Regions from separate parts of the Paenibacillus sp. TAB_01 genome, predicted to be linked through region 3. Evidence: riboswitches for the same ligand, from Rfam matches in the RefSeq annotation. Region 3 holds a riboswitch; each other region holds the start of a gene.
The links. A riboswitch is a leader RNA that binds a small molecule or an ion and turns the genes downstream of it on or off. The one in region 3 is predicted to bind cobalamin.
Positions count from the first base shown of each region.

Region 1: another riboswitch for cobalamin. It lies ahead of ACHHV8_RS26600 (ABC transporter substrate-binding protein); the one in region 3 lies ahead of ACHHV8_RS07010 ((2Fe-2S) ferredoxin domain-containing protein).
Region 2: another riboswitch for cobalamin. It lies ahead of nrdI (class Ib ribonucleoside-diphosphate reductase assembly flavoprotein NrdI); the one in region 3 lies ahead of ACHHV8_RS07010 ((2Fe-2S) ferredoxin domain-containing protein).
Region 4: another riboswitch for cobalamin. It lies ahead of ACHHV8_RS27645 (energy-coupling factor ABC transporter permease); the one in region 3 lies ahead of ACHHV8_RS07010 ((2Fe-2S) ferredoxin domain-containing protein).

Region 1 is NZ_JBIFNP010000001.1:5,454,831-5,458,152, forward strand. It holds gene ACHHV8_RS26595 (FecCD family ABC transporter permease) at 1-483, opposite strand, end outside; partial or broken gene ACHHV8_RS26600 (ABC transporter substrate-binding protein) at 484-1,534, opposite strand; cobalamin riboswitch at 1,693-1,892, opposite strand; gene ACHHV8_RS26605 (hypothetical protein) at 1,918-2,442, opposite strand; gene ACHHV8_RS26610 (aspartyl-phosphate phosphatase Spo0E family protein) at 2,534-2,800, opposite strand; gene ACHHV8_RS26615 (aminotransferase class I/II-fold pyridoxal phosphate-dependent enzyme) at 2,929-3,322, opposite strand, start outside.
Region 2 is NZ_JBIFNP010000001.1:4,786,364-4,789,685, reverse strand. It holds gene glyA (serine hydroxymethyltransferase) at 1-424, shown strand, start outside; gene ACHHV8_RS23185 (NUDIX domain-containing protein) at 498-995, shown strand; cobalamin riboswitch at 1,088-1,296, shown strand; gene nrdI (class Ib ribonucleoside-diphosphate reductase assembly flavoprotein NrdI) at 1,501-1,860, shown strand; gene nrdE (class 1b ribonucleoside-diphosphate reductase subunit alpha) at 1,847-3,322, shown strand, end outside.
Region 3 is NZ_JBIFNP010000001.1:1,454,258-1,457,579, forward strand. It holds gene ACHHV8_RS07000 (nickel ABC transporter substrate-binding protein) at 1-952, shown strand, start outside; gene ACHHV8_RS07005 (class I SAM-dependent methyltransferase) at 973-1,719, shown strand; cobalamin riboswitch at 1,777-1,964, shown strand; gene ACHHV8_RS07010 ((2Fe-2S) ferredoxin domain-containing protein) at 2,172-2,534, shown strand; gene ACHHV8_RS07015 (LysR family transcriptional regulator) at 2,607-3,322, shown strand, end outside.
Region 4 is NZ_JBIFNP010000001.1:5,678,106-5,681,427, forward strand. It holds gene cbiQ (cobalt ECF transporter T component CbiQ) at 1-611, opposite strand, end outside; gene ACHHV8_RS27640 (energy-coupling factor ABC transporter substrate-binding protein) at 572-856, opposite strand; gene ACHHV8_RS27645 (energy-coupling factor ABC transporter permease) at 853-1,620, opposite strand; cobalamin riboswitch at 1,791-1,985, opposite strand; gene nikR (nickel-responsive transcriptional regulator NikR) at 2,072-2,578, opposite strand; partial or broken gene ACHHV8_RS27655 (spore germination protein) at 2,765-3,322, shown strand, end outside.

The DNA.
Region 1 (3,322 bases), 4.0 Mb from region 3:
AATCACCGTTTCCCGCTGCAGCTTGCCGTCCGAACGGGCCAGCGCGATGACAATGACCAGCGAGATACCGCCCGTCACAAAAGCCACTACAGGCACCGACCAAGAGCCGAGCAATGCGAACTGCAGCCCGGTCAGAATCAAAAAGGACGCCCCCACCGCGGCTCCAGACGAAACGCCGAGCGTATAAGGGCTCGCCAGCGGGTTGCGCAGCACCCCCTGGAAGGCGGCTCCGGCGATGCCGAGCGAAGCGCCGACACAGATTGCAAGCACGACGCGCGGCAGCCGCACGCGCCATATAATTTGATCCGCCGATGCCTGCCAATCCGGTGTCACATACCCGTGAATCCATGGCACATGATGGGCCAGAATTCCCCATACCTGCAGCAGGGGCAGCCGTACCGTACCGATCGATAAACTGAACGAAGCCGACAGCAGCAGGAGAAGGCAGCCGGCTCCGCCCCATAAACAGAGCTTCCGTCTCATCTACTTCACCAGCTCGGGATAGATTCCTTTAGCGACCTCCAGTAAGCCCTGTGTAATCCGCCGGTCCCGGACGGCTGATCAAATTTTGATCCAGCCCGACCAGCCGGTTGTTTTTAATCGCATCGATGCCCGCCCAGCTGCTGCGCTCCCTAATGATTTGATCCATCGTTTTTTTGGATTTCTCATCAATTAAATTATTCGGGTATAAAATGACTTGGGGATTGTCGGCAATGATTTGCTCCTCATTCATTTGGGCAAAGCCCTTCACATTGGAAGCGACATTGATCCCTCCGGAGAGCGTGATCAGCTCGTCCATAAACTCTCCCTTGCCGACCGTCCAGCCCGGCGAAAATTCAATCAGCACCCGCTTTTTCTGCTCCGGCTTCAAATCCTTCACGGCATCGGTCACCTTCTGCAGGTCGGCCTTCATGCCGGCAACGAGCTTCTCCGCCTGCTCCTGCTTGTCGAACAGCTGCCCGAAGATCAGGATGTTGTTCATTACATCCTCCACCGTCTTCGGATCTACCTTGAACACATTCACCTGAAGGCTGCGCAGCTTATCCACTACCGGCACAGGCAGCGACACGCCGGACAGCACGACGTCCGCATTCGCGGCAATCAACGCTTCCTCGTTCGGCTTGACGATGCTCCCCATCTTCGGCTTGCCTGCCGCCTCCGCAGGATAATCGTCGTAATCGGAGACGCCGACAACTTTGTCTCCCAGCCCTAGAGCAAACAGCGTTTCCGTCTCGCTCGGCGATACCGAAACGATGCGCGCCGGAGCTTTAGCGAACGTGAACTCTTGTCCCGTCGCATCCTTGACTTTAAAAGGATACACTGTCGCCTTGGCTCCGGCGGACGCCCCCGTCCCCGCTTGCCCACCTGTATTGGCGCCTGCGCCCGCTTTAGGGGGATCGGCCAAATCGCCCGCTCCCGGCGTTTTCGGCTTCTCGCCGCAGCCTGCAAGACTCCATGCCAGCGTCAGCCCCAGAAGCGCCGCAGCCCCTTTACGCAGCCACCGCTTCCCTGTTGTTTCCCGTGTTGCCTTCATTATTCCGCACTCCTATCGATCATGGTTTGCCAAACAAAAAAACCTTCGTTCCTTTTCGGCGAAAAGAAACCAAGGGCATAACGACCTCCAATGGCCGTCCTGCCTGAACAGACAGAGCAACCATTGGCTCGCGACGCTCCTTTTTCCTCGAAAGGGGACAGTCTTCGTTCGTACAGGCAGGTCTCCTGACTTATGGGGAGCTGCAGACTTCCTCGCCTTCCCGCTGAAGTAAGAGCAGTGGCTTCCTGAGGGTCATCCCCAATAACAGTGGCGGGACCGTGCCGGATTCGTACCGGCTTCCCTTTTAACTTGAATCGCATCTCGTATGCGAATAAGCACCTGTTCGATGTATGAAATGAGACAAGCCGCCCGAGCGGCTCAGTCTATTTTTGCGCGATCACTTTGATCACTTGCATGACTTTATCCTGATTCTTCGCGTTTGCCGGAACGAAGGCGACCAGGTCCTTGCCGTTCAGCTTCAATTCCGTAAACCATTTGGTCTGCTCCAGCGGAATGCCGTACAAATGCTTTTCCGTCTTTCCGTCCACCGGAAGCTCCAGCACGCCTGATGGGAAGTCCTCCTGCTTCGCAATGTTGTCGAGGCTGACGTATCCTCCCTGCTTGCCTATCACATTGAACTGCTCCGCCGGAACGATGATAATCCCGTTATCTCCTGCAGCTATTTCCACAATCAGCTTTTCCATAGAGAACACAGGTACGGTCAATACGCTCACCGTCGGCGCCTGCCCTACCTTCGCTTGGAGCGCGGCCTGCAGCTTATCTCCTACTTCGTTAGGTACCCCGTTCTGCCCCATCATAAAAATAGGCACGTCCGCTTTCGGGTCATTCCCGCAGCCGGCCAGCGCCAGCATCAACAGCATGAAGATCAGCAGCCATTTCCCTCTCATAGTCCCTCTCCTATCTGATGAAAAACACTATACTATCAGCCACCATCATATCATAAGTGAGAGCGCTCTTTCAAAAAAAAGAAGAACCGCATTAACGGTTCCTCTTGTTACGGTTCATATATTCATTGATCTTCAAGTCAAGCATCATGCTGATCTCCACAACTTCAGAAGAGGTTAAGCTTTTGTCTATCTGGACCCGCTTTTCTAATTCCATTCGCAATTGATAAATCTCTTCTTCTAAAGATAAGGCAGAAGATGATTGCTTCTTTTTCCCAAAAATCCACTTGGCCTGTTGATCCTTCTCGCGAACCCAACCCATATTCAAATACTGCCGAAGCTGATATTCCGGAAAAGCCATTTGTCATCCCTCCTTAACCACGTATCTTTAGACAAGATCGTTTCATAGAAATAAAAATTCATGAAATATTTCTTTACTATAAAGATACCAGCTTTTTCCGAGGTTGCAAATGACTACTTTTGTCGAATTTACAGTTTTTGTATAAATTTACCGATCCGTTCGATCGCCTCGATCAATTGAGTGACGGAAGTCGCGTAGGAACAGCGTACAAAGCCTTCTCCACCCAGCCCGAACACGTTGCCCGGCACTGCCGCAACCTTCGCTTCATACAGCAGCCGTTGAGCAAATTCCTCCGAGGTGAGCCCTGTGGAAGCAATCGAAGGAAACGCATAAAATGCGCCTTGAGGCTCGTGGCAGGTTAAGCCGATTTCACGGAAGCCCTGAACGACCAGCCGCCGACGTTGGTTGTATGACTCGACCATGTGGTCCTTTTCTTCCAGTCCGTTCTTCAAAGCTTCCAGTGCCGCAACCTGTCCCATGGCCGGAGCGCACATCACAGTGTACTGGTGAATCTTGAGCATA
Region 2 (3,322 bases), 3.3 Mb from region 3:
GCCTGATTTCAAAAAATATGCTCAGCAGGTTGTGAAAAATGCGGCAGCTTTGTCGGAATCGCTCCTGGCAGAAGGAATCGATCTTGTCTCTGGCGGAACGGACAACCACTTGATGCTAATCGATCTTCGCAGCCTCCATATTAGCGGTAAAGAAGCGGAGCATTTGTTGGACGAGGTCGGTATTACGGCCAATAAGAACGCGATTCCTTTCGATCCTGCCAAACCAATGGTAACGAGCGGTATTCGAGTCGGGACTGCTGCTGTGACCTCCAGGGGCATGGATGAGGGGGCCATGAAATCCATTGCCCAAATGATTGCATGGACACTCAAGAACCCGTCGAATGAAGCCGTTCATGAAAAGGTACGAGGCATGGTTAAAGATTTATCTGCGCAATTCCCGCTTTACCCGAGCCTGCAATATTAATTAACAAAGACCCGGTGCATAACGCATGACGCCGGGTCTTTGTTTATAACCCAAAAGCAAGTTGGTGATATGTATGATTTATGAGTTTCCCGGCGCCTTGCCCAATCAAAATATAATACTGACGAAGAATTGTCTGATTGAAGAGGCGAATTGTGTGCTGATTTTTGCCTTCTACCAAGGGAAGCTGGTTCTTGTTAAGCATCAGTGCCGCGGCTGGGAATTGCCTGGAGGCAGCAGGAAGGAAGGCGAAGCTGTTATCCAAACCGTGATCAGGGAGATGTATGAAGAGACCGGCGGTGAACTCGATTCGATTGAATGGATTGGACAATATTTAATTTTTGAACAGGAGCAGCTTGTATTTGTCAAAAACATTTATATCTCAAAGGTAAGTGTTCTTAGAGACCTGCCCGGCGGGTATGAAACCAGCGAGGTTATGCTGCTGGATACGATTCCAGAGCAGATTGAATTTATTAATGACCCTGCATTTAGCCCATTAATGAAAGACAACGTCTATTTGATTGCGTCGGATTGGATCAAGAAACACCCTCTCTTAGCCTCATTCCCCCTATGAAAAAGATATCCTCCCCAGGCAGGTCCCAGTAAAATAAGATCGAACTGTCCATTGACAAACACCATATATTGATATAAGTTATTTAATATCAACTATATATTGTTTGAACGGGTGCTTTTTCATTGTGAAGAATGAAGGAGCTTAATAGGGAAGACCGGTGAGAAGCCGGCGCGGTTCCGCCACTGTCAGAGAGGAAGACCGATCTAATATGCCACTGGCTTGGTGAGTCGAACAAGCTGGGAAGGCGGATCGATCATGATGATTCTCAAGCCAGGAGACCTGCCTGTTCATTGACACGGCCTGCGGAGAACAGGAAGGTGTCCGTGATGACTTTTAATGTGTGTGTATGTTCCATGCTCATTTTAGCGCATTCGGCCCTTCTATCGCCGAACGCGCTTTTCTATTATTGGAGGAAACGGTGCGCAGCCCATTGCTGCGTATAACCGGAGCTTCCCGGAAAGTAATCGGAATCAGCTTCGGAGGCTAAGGAAGGGGAAGAGGCTGCATGTTGATCGCTTATGATTCCAAGACGGGAAATGTACGCCGTTTTGTGGAGAAGCTGAATATGCGAATGATTCAAATTGAGGACAAGATGACGGTGGATGAGCCGTTCGTCTTAATTACGTATACAACGGGCTTCGGGCAGGTGCCGGCAAAAGTCCTATCCTTTCTTCAGAAGAATCACCGAAATTTAATAGGCGTTTCGGCCAGCGGCAACCGCAATTGGGGCGAGGGCTTTGCCCGCAGCGCCGATCTGATTGCGAAATTATACAAGGTTCCGGTACTCAGCAAGTTCGAGCTTTCAGGTACGAAGCAGGATGTGGAGAGGTTTAAACAGGAGGTGTGCGGAGTTGCTGCATATTGAATTGAATAATTTGCTGCTGCAGAGAGATCCGGAAGGTTTCTTTCAATTGGATAAAGACAAGGAAGCCGTACAGGCGTTTATGAAAGAAGTACATAGCAAGAGCGTCCATTTTGCGGACACGACTGCGAAAGTACGCTATATGATCGATCATGATTATTACGAGGATGTATACCGGCATTATTCGCAAGATGAGGTTGAAGAAATTTATACGATTGCTCATGGTTATGGCTTTGAATTTCCATCGTATATGGCCGCATCCAAGTTTTATACGGACTACGCGATGAAGAGCAATGACCGTGCGTTATATTTGGAGCATTATGCGGACAGGGTCGCGATTGTTGCCCTGCACCTCGCTGCCGGAGATATCCAAACTGCAAGGATGCTGACTGCGGCTATGATGGAGCAGCGCGTACAGCCGGCGACGCCGACCTTCCTGAATGCGGGTAAGAGCCGGCGCGGTGAGATGGTTTCGTGCTTTCTGCTCGAAATGGACGATTCGCTCAACTCCATTAACTATGTTCTCGCTACTTGCATGCAGCTTTCCAAAATCGGCGGAGGCGTAGCGGTGAATTTGTCCAAATTACGCGGTCGCGGCGAATCCATCAAGAATGTGGAAGGTGCGGCGAAAGGCATTATGCCGGTGCTCAAATTGATGGAGGATGCGTTCTCCTATGCCGATCAGATGGGCCAGCGCAGAGGGTCGGGCGCGGCGTATTATAATATTTTCGGCTGGGATATCCTGGAGCTGCTGGACAGCAAGAAAATCAATGCCGACGAGAAAACGCGGCTCAAAACTTTATCGATCGGCTTGATCATTCCCGATAAGTTTTACCAGCTGGCGGAACAGAATAAACCGCTGCATGTATTTGCCCCTTATTCCGTGTATAAGGCCTATGGCATGCATTTGGACGATATGAATCTCGATGAGATGTATGACACGCTGCTGGAGGACGATCGTGTGCGTAAGAAAGCCGTGATGAGCGCGCGGGATATGATGATTAAAATATCCATGATCCAGCTGGAATCCGGCTATCCGTACATTATGAATAAAAGCAATGCCAATCGTGCGCATCCGCTCAAACAGCTCGGTACGATCAAAATGTCCAATCTGTGCACGGAAATATTCCAGCTGCAGGAAACTTCGGAAATAGCGGATTATGGCCAGCCGGATTCGATCCGGCGCGACATTAGCTGCAATCTTGCCTCCTTAAATATCGTCAATGTGATGGAGCGCAGCAAATTGAAGGAATCCGTTCAAGAAGGAATTGTCGCGCTGACCGCGGTCAGCGATATGACGCACATCTCCAACGCCCCCGGCGTCGCCAAAGCGAACCGGGAGATGCATTCGGTCGGACTTGGCGCCATGAACCTTCACGGCTATTTGGCCAAAAACAAAATCGCGTACGAAAGCGAAGAAGCCAGAGATTTCGCCGGTGCCTTTTTCATGATGATGAACTTCTAC
Region 3 (3,322 bases):
GAAGCTGGATCGTATCGTATTTAAAGTAATTCCGGAAGGCCAGGCCAGAATCATGGCGCTTCAGAGCGGGGAAGTGGATATCATTGGGGGAGACCTGCTGGGTAAGATCCCGCTGGACAGCATCGAGGCGCTGAAAAAAGACAGCAGCATCACCGTCTACAACGATCAGACGATGAGCTCTCAATTCATTATTTTCAACCAGGATAATCCGGTGTTTCAGGATAAAAACGTCAGACTGGCATTTAATTATGCCATTAACAAGGAAAGCATGGTCAGCAAGCTGCTGAACGGGATCGGGCAGGCGGCGGACGGACTGAACCAGTACAGCGTGCCGTATGTGACCAAGGAAAATAACCAGTGGTACAAGTATGACAAGCCGAAAGCGAAGCAATTGCTCGAGCAGGCCGGCTTCAAGGATACGAACGGGGACGGCATTGTAGAGAAAGACGGCAAACCGCTGGAGATCAGCTTCGTATTGACGACCGATATGTTTCCCGAATGGAAGCCGATGTGCGAATTTATTCAATCGGAGCTTCTAGGGATCGGGGTCAAAGCCAATCTGAATGTGCTGGATGCGAACGCTTATGCGGACGCTCAAGTAAAGAGCCGCAAGTTTGATATATTGATCCAGCGTACCTCCTCTGACTCCTGGCTGCCGCACAGCGACCTGCTGCAATTTTTTACCATATTCAATGCGAATAACAAGGCGCGTGTATGGTATGACGAGCGTTTGGTCGAGAGCATCAACGAAACGCTGCAGACGATGGATGAGAAGAAGAGGCAGGAGAACTATGACAAAGTGTTCAAAATCATGCATGACGAAGTGGTGTGCATTCCGCTGTACTATCCTGTGACGACCTTTGCGGTGAGCTCCAGGGTTCAAGGCTTTAAAACCGGCGTCAACGGCTATGCGCCGATTGAATGGAGCCAGCTGGATATTGCCGCCAACTAAACGCGATCTAGGAGGATCTTATGGAGCTTCAGCAAAGAATTGAAAAAAATTGGACGGACGGTGCCGTTAATTACAGCAACAGTGTGAAGGGCGAGCTGGGCAGCATCTCGATGAAGCAGGCATGGATCGATATGATCCTTGCCCATGCTCCTCACACGGGAACGTTGGATATATTGGATGTGGGAACAGGCCCCGGTTTCTTTGCAATCATCATGTCGCTTGCCGGGCATCGGGTTACTGCAGTCGATTGTACGGAAAAGATGATAGAGCAAGCGCGAATGAACGCACAGCATGAAGGAGTACAGCCGAGCTTTCACGTATCGGATGGACATCAATTGGATTTTGCCGACGAGTCCCTCGATTTGATCATTAGCCGGAATGTCACATGGACGCTGATCGATGCCGAGAAAGCGTACCGCGAATGGAGACGCGTCCTGCGTCCCAACGGAAGAGTCATCATTTTCGATGCCAACTGGAACATGCGTTATTTTGACGAGGAATATATGAGAAAGCATGAGGAGGATAAGCGCGAATATGAGGCCAGGTTCAATAAACCGGCACAGCATTACACCGATGAAATGCATGAGTATAGAAAACGCATGCCGATGTGCAGCAGGCTTCGTCCGCAGTGGGATTTCGATACGTTGATGAAAATTGGCTATTCGAAGTTTTACTGCGAGATCGATGTGACGGACAAAGCATGGGACGAAGAAAGCCAGGTGAAATTCAAATCGACGCCGATGTTCATGCTGGTTGCGGAAAAATAGAATTTTATGGTGCTTGCACTGTTTATTCATTCCCTATATGATGGACAGTAAGACAAGTGAATATGATAAAGATCAGGTGTCTTTGCGAAAGCAAAGAGTAACAGGGAATTGGGTGTAAATCCCAAGCGGTCCCGCCGCTGTAACCGGGGAGTTGCCTTCAACGATGTCACTCAAAGAAATTTGGGGAAGACTGAGGGCGATGACGATACGGAAGCCAGAAGACCTACCTGATGGTTGCACCAAACAAAGCCTTCGGAGAAAAGGAGTGGTGTGCATGGAAGACGATGATGATTGGAGTATCTCGTTTTATTTAGCTGTGCACGGACGCCTGCCTCTTGATGAAGAGGCGGGCTTTTTTGTTGATGGAAATGGATGAACAGCAAGTATGATTATCCATTCAGCCATTTGGAAGTGAAGTAAACAGAGGGGAATAAGGGGAAAGGGGAGGAAGCATGGCTACATGGGACTTATCGGGTACGCAGCATCATGTCCTTATTTGTAATGGAGGAAGCTGTCTGCGCAAGCAGGGAGACGAGGTTACGCTTGCTTTACGGGAAGAGGTCGCATTGCATGGAGCGGAGAATCTTATTCATACGACCAGAACCAGGTGCAACGGCCGCTGTGAGGACGCATGTGTCGTCACGGTATATCCGGAAGGCATCTGGTATAAGGATATCGGACCGGAGAGCGCAAGGCTGCTCGTAAGGGAGCATTTGCTCCAAGGCAGGCCGCTGTATGAACGAATGGCTTATTCGTATCGGAACGAACGATTTGTTCCTACAGGCAGCGGCGCCAAAGGCGTTCCTCGCCATTAGCACGGCCGGTGACCCGGCTGTATAATGAGAGGGACTGGTTAGGACAAAGAACTTACGGAAAGGGGGAGCCGCTTGACTTTACAGCAATTAAAGTATGTTATCGAGGTCGCCAACCGCGGCTCCATCAATGAAGCCGCCAAACGGCTGTTTATTTCGCAGCCGAGTCTTTCCAATGCGATCCGGGAGCTGGAGGAAGAGCTGAAGATTTCCATTTTTGAACGAACGAACAGGGGCATCTCCCTTTCCAAGGAAGGGGCGGAATTTTTAAGCTACGCGCGCCAGGTGATAGAGCAGGCGGAGCTTCTGGAAGGACGCTACCTGCACGCGAAGCCGTCCCCGCAGCATTTCTCGGTGTCGACCCAGCATTATGCTTTTGCGGTAAATGCGTTCGTCAGCCTGGTCCAGGATTACGGGCAGGACGAATACGAATTGGCGCTGCGCGAGACCAAAACGTATGAAATCATTGAAGATGTCAAAACGATGCGAAGCGAAATCGGTATCCTGTACCTCAATGAGTTTAATGAAAAAGTAATAAAGAAGATGCTCCAAGCGGCGAACCTGCAATTTACCGGCTTGTTTACCGCTAAGCCCCATATTTTCGTCAGCATTTATCATCCGCTGGCGAAGCAGTCTGTCGTGACGTTCGATCAGCTGCAGCAGTACCCTTATTTATCGTTCGAACAGGGGGAGTACAATTCGTTTCATTTTTCCGAGGAAATTCTGAGCACAATCTCACATAAGAAAAGCATACGGGTGAACGATCGGGCTACCCTCTTCAATTTGTTGAT
Region 4 (3,322 bases), 4.2 Mb from region 3:
GCTTTTTGCGCCGTATACATCTGCTGGGCGGTTTCCGTCAGCACGAACAGGAAACGGTACATGATCAGCATCAGCTCCAGCACCAGAGGCGGCATGCGTAATTTGCGCATCACCTGAAACAGCTCGGACATCGGCGTGGTCAGCATGACGAAGGTCAGACAGGATAAGCAGCCGATAATTCGCGTGAACAGCCCCGCCGCCCTTTCCACACCTAGTCCTGATACATATACCGTGGTGTGAGCCAGTGTAAATAAGGGGAGGTTCCCCAGCGCAGAGGCGGCGGTGGCGGCTTTCACCATCAGAGCGCCGTCTGCGGAATGAAGCTCCAATACGATGGGCGGCAGACTTGCGGCATAGAACAAACAGGGTGCCCCGATGAGCAGGCCGTAATATTTCAGCGGCACACCGGCATAGACTACCGTCCACAGCAGCATTGCTGCGCCGATTGCAAGCTGTACGGCCGGATGCGCCAAATACGAGAGCAGAAAAAGAACGGCTGCGAATCCGCATTTCCCCAATGGGGATACGGAGCGCAGCTTGTTTTGGTACGAAAACGTATCGATCAGTTTAATCATTGCGGCTTCGATTTGGACGATTTGCCTTTGAACCATCCGATAGCATAGCCGATTACGCCCGCGCCGATAGCGGCCTGCAGCGCGAACAGCATGCTTTCCGTTTCGGCCGGCGGCTCTAATAGCGGGGCAAACCAAGGCTTGTAGCTCGGATGAAGCTCGGCGATGACCTGCTCTGCGGCGTCGTCCGCTCCCCCGAAATCCCCGTTCACGAGCAGTAACGGCAGCACGGCCAGTAAAATGACACCGGCCAGCATCAGCGTGTTTTTGCTGCGGCTTGTCATGATTGCTTCGCTCCTTTCATTTTGCGCTGCAGCACCGACAGCTCTTCCGTGCTGTACGACTGCATCCAATTCCAGATCAATACCGTGAGCAGCCCTTCGCTGATAGCCAGCGGAACTTGAGTGACGGCAAAAATGCTGCCGAACTTCACGAAGGAAGCCAGAATGCCGCCCTGCTCCGCCGGGAACGCGAGCGCCAGCTGCAGCGAAGTGACGACATAGGTCGATAAGTCGGCCAGGGCCGCCGCCGTAAAGATCGCCCATTTTTGCTTGCCGGTCGAACGCATCAGCCCTTTATACACCCAGTAGCCTACAATCGGTCCGGCTATGGCCATCGAAAAGGCGTTGGCCCCCAAAGTGGTCAAACCGCCGTGAGCCAGCAGCAGCGCTTGAAACAAAAGTACAATGGAGCCTAGCACGCTCATCGGCAGAGGGCCGAACATGACGGCCCCAAGCCCCGTACCCGTCGGATGGGAGCTGCTTCCTGTTACGGACGGAATTTTCAAGGCGGACAGAACGAACGTAAACGCCCCCGCCAGACCAAGCATAATTTTCAGCTCGGGCGTCTCCTTTGTAATCTTCTTCAAAGCCCGGAGTCCGACAATAAAGAACGGGATAAACACAACCCACCAGAACACCGCCCAGCCGACAGGAAGGAACCCTTCCATAATATGCATGGCATACGCGGACTCCGGTTCATTCACAGAAAAATAAACGATAAAGCCCAAAACCAAAAGCAGTGTACTAACCCATTTCTTCGCTTTCAATTACCTAACCTCCCGTTTCTTGAAATAAGATGAAGCTTACGACCGCGAAACGTCAAAAAAACCAATCCTCATTCAAGGATTGGCTTTAAGCGTACGTATCAATAGACGACCAAGGGGAAGGATTCCCTGCCGTTATTATGTCCCGTACACCTCTCCTCTCCGCGAAGGTCTGTGGTGCGTCGAATAAGGTAGGTCTCCTGGCTCTCGGATCCATGCGCTCTTTCGTCTTCCCCGATGCTCTTGCCTATCGAGTGACATGAATGAAAGATAACTCCCCGAATACAGTGGCGGGACCGCTCGGGACTTGCACCCGATTCCCTGTTACCCCTCGCCTGCGCGAGGGCACCCCGTTCGATTGCGTATATAGTTGTCATCCTCCGTATGGGCTCGTCAGCCCCTACTTAGATGCTATTCGGTATTGTACAGCCTTATGCCCGCGATGTAAAGACTCTCAGTCCGGATCATGCGAATGCGAATGATCGTGCGGATGCGAGTGCCCTTGGCGGCCATCCTTCCCTTCCTCATCCAAATAAGTGACGGAAAGCTCTGCGTATAACACGCCTTTCTGCACCTGGATCTGCTGCTTCAGCTCCCTCAGCTTCGATAAGCTTCCGCGTACGACGATAATTTCGAGACACTGCTCATGATTCAAATGCACGTGCATGGTGGAAATCACATGGTGGTGGTATTGATGCTGCAGCTCCATCAGCGTCAGCGGCAGCTCGCTTACATGGTGGTCATAGACCATGACGATGGTACCGGCCACCAGCTGATCGGCATTCAGCTGTCTTGGCTCCAGCAGCACCCTCCGCACAAGATCCCGGATCGCCTCCGAACGGTTGGTATACCCTTGCTCGGATATATATTGATCGAACTGATTGACTAGCTCCTCCGGCATCGATACGCCGAATCGGGTTAATATGTCTTTTTCCAAACCGATCACCTCAAAATTGTACATGCTTTGCCTTATTGTAGCATATTTCGGGGACCGAATAACACAACGGGCCTTTGAAGGCATAAAAGGGTTTAAATGGGAAGGGTCTGCATAGAGAACGGCGTAACAGGCCATATTATACTTTAAAACATGGATAAAACTGGTGCCCAATGGAACCTATAGAATACATTACTTCCAAGCTTAACGGACCGTTCCGATTTGGTCGTACAGCTGCTCGAAACCGGCGGTGTCCGGTGGCAGATCGTCTATTTTCACGGGGCGGTCCATATGGAAATGCTTCAAACCCACGTGTTCAAGCCCTTATGCGGGCTGTCCCTGGAGGGGGCGGGCGAACAGGCCGTCCACAGCCTTTACAGAGATCATTCTTTTTTTACGACGCCGTACCAGATGACAACGAACCCGGATAAAGCCGTGCTGCACCTGCTTCTTGGAGAGGTCATCCTGCTGTCCGACTACAGCGAGCATATCGTGATGTTCCCGTTCGGACAGCCGGCCAAGCGTCCGGTGGATACGGCCAAAAACGAGCGGAATATCCGCGGGCCGAAGGAATCGTTCGTCGAGGATTTGGAGACGAACCTATCGTTGATCCGGCAGCGGATCAAATCCCCCCTGCTCAAGGTCGAAGCTTTTACTTTGGGCGAGCTGACACAGACCGGCGTCTTGATGCTGTATATGGAAGGAATTTGCGAAGATTCCCTTGCCGACAATATCCGCGGACGCATCTCTCAGCTGAAGCCGCAGCAGGTG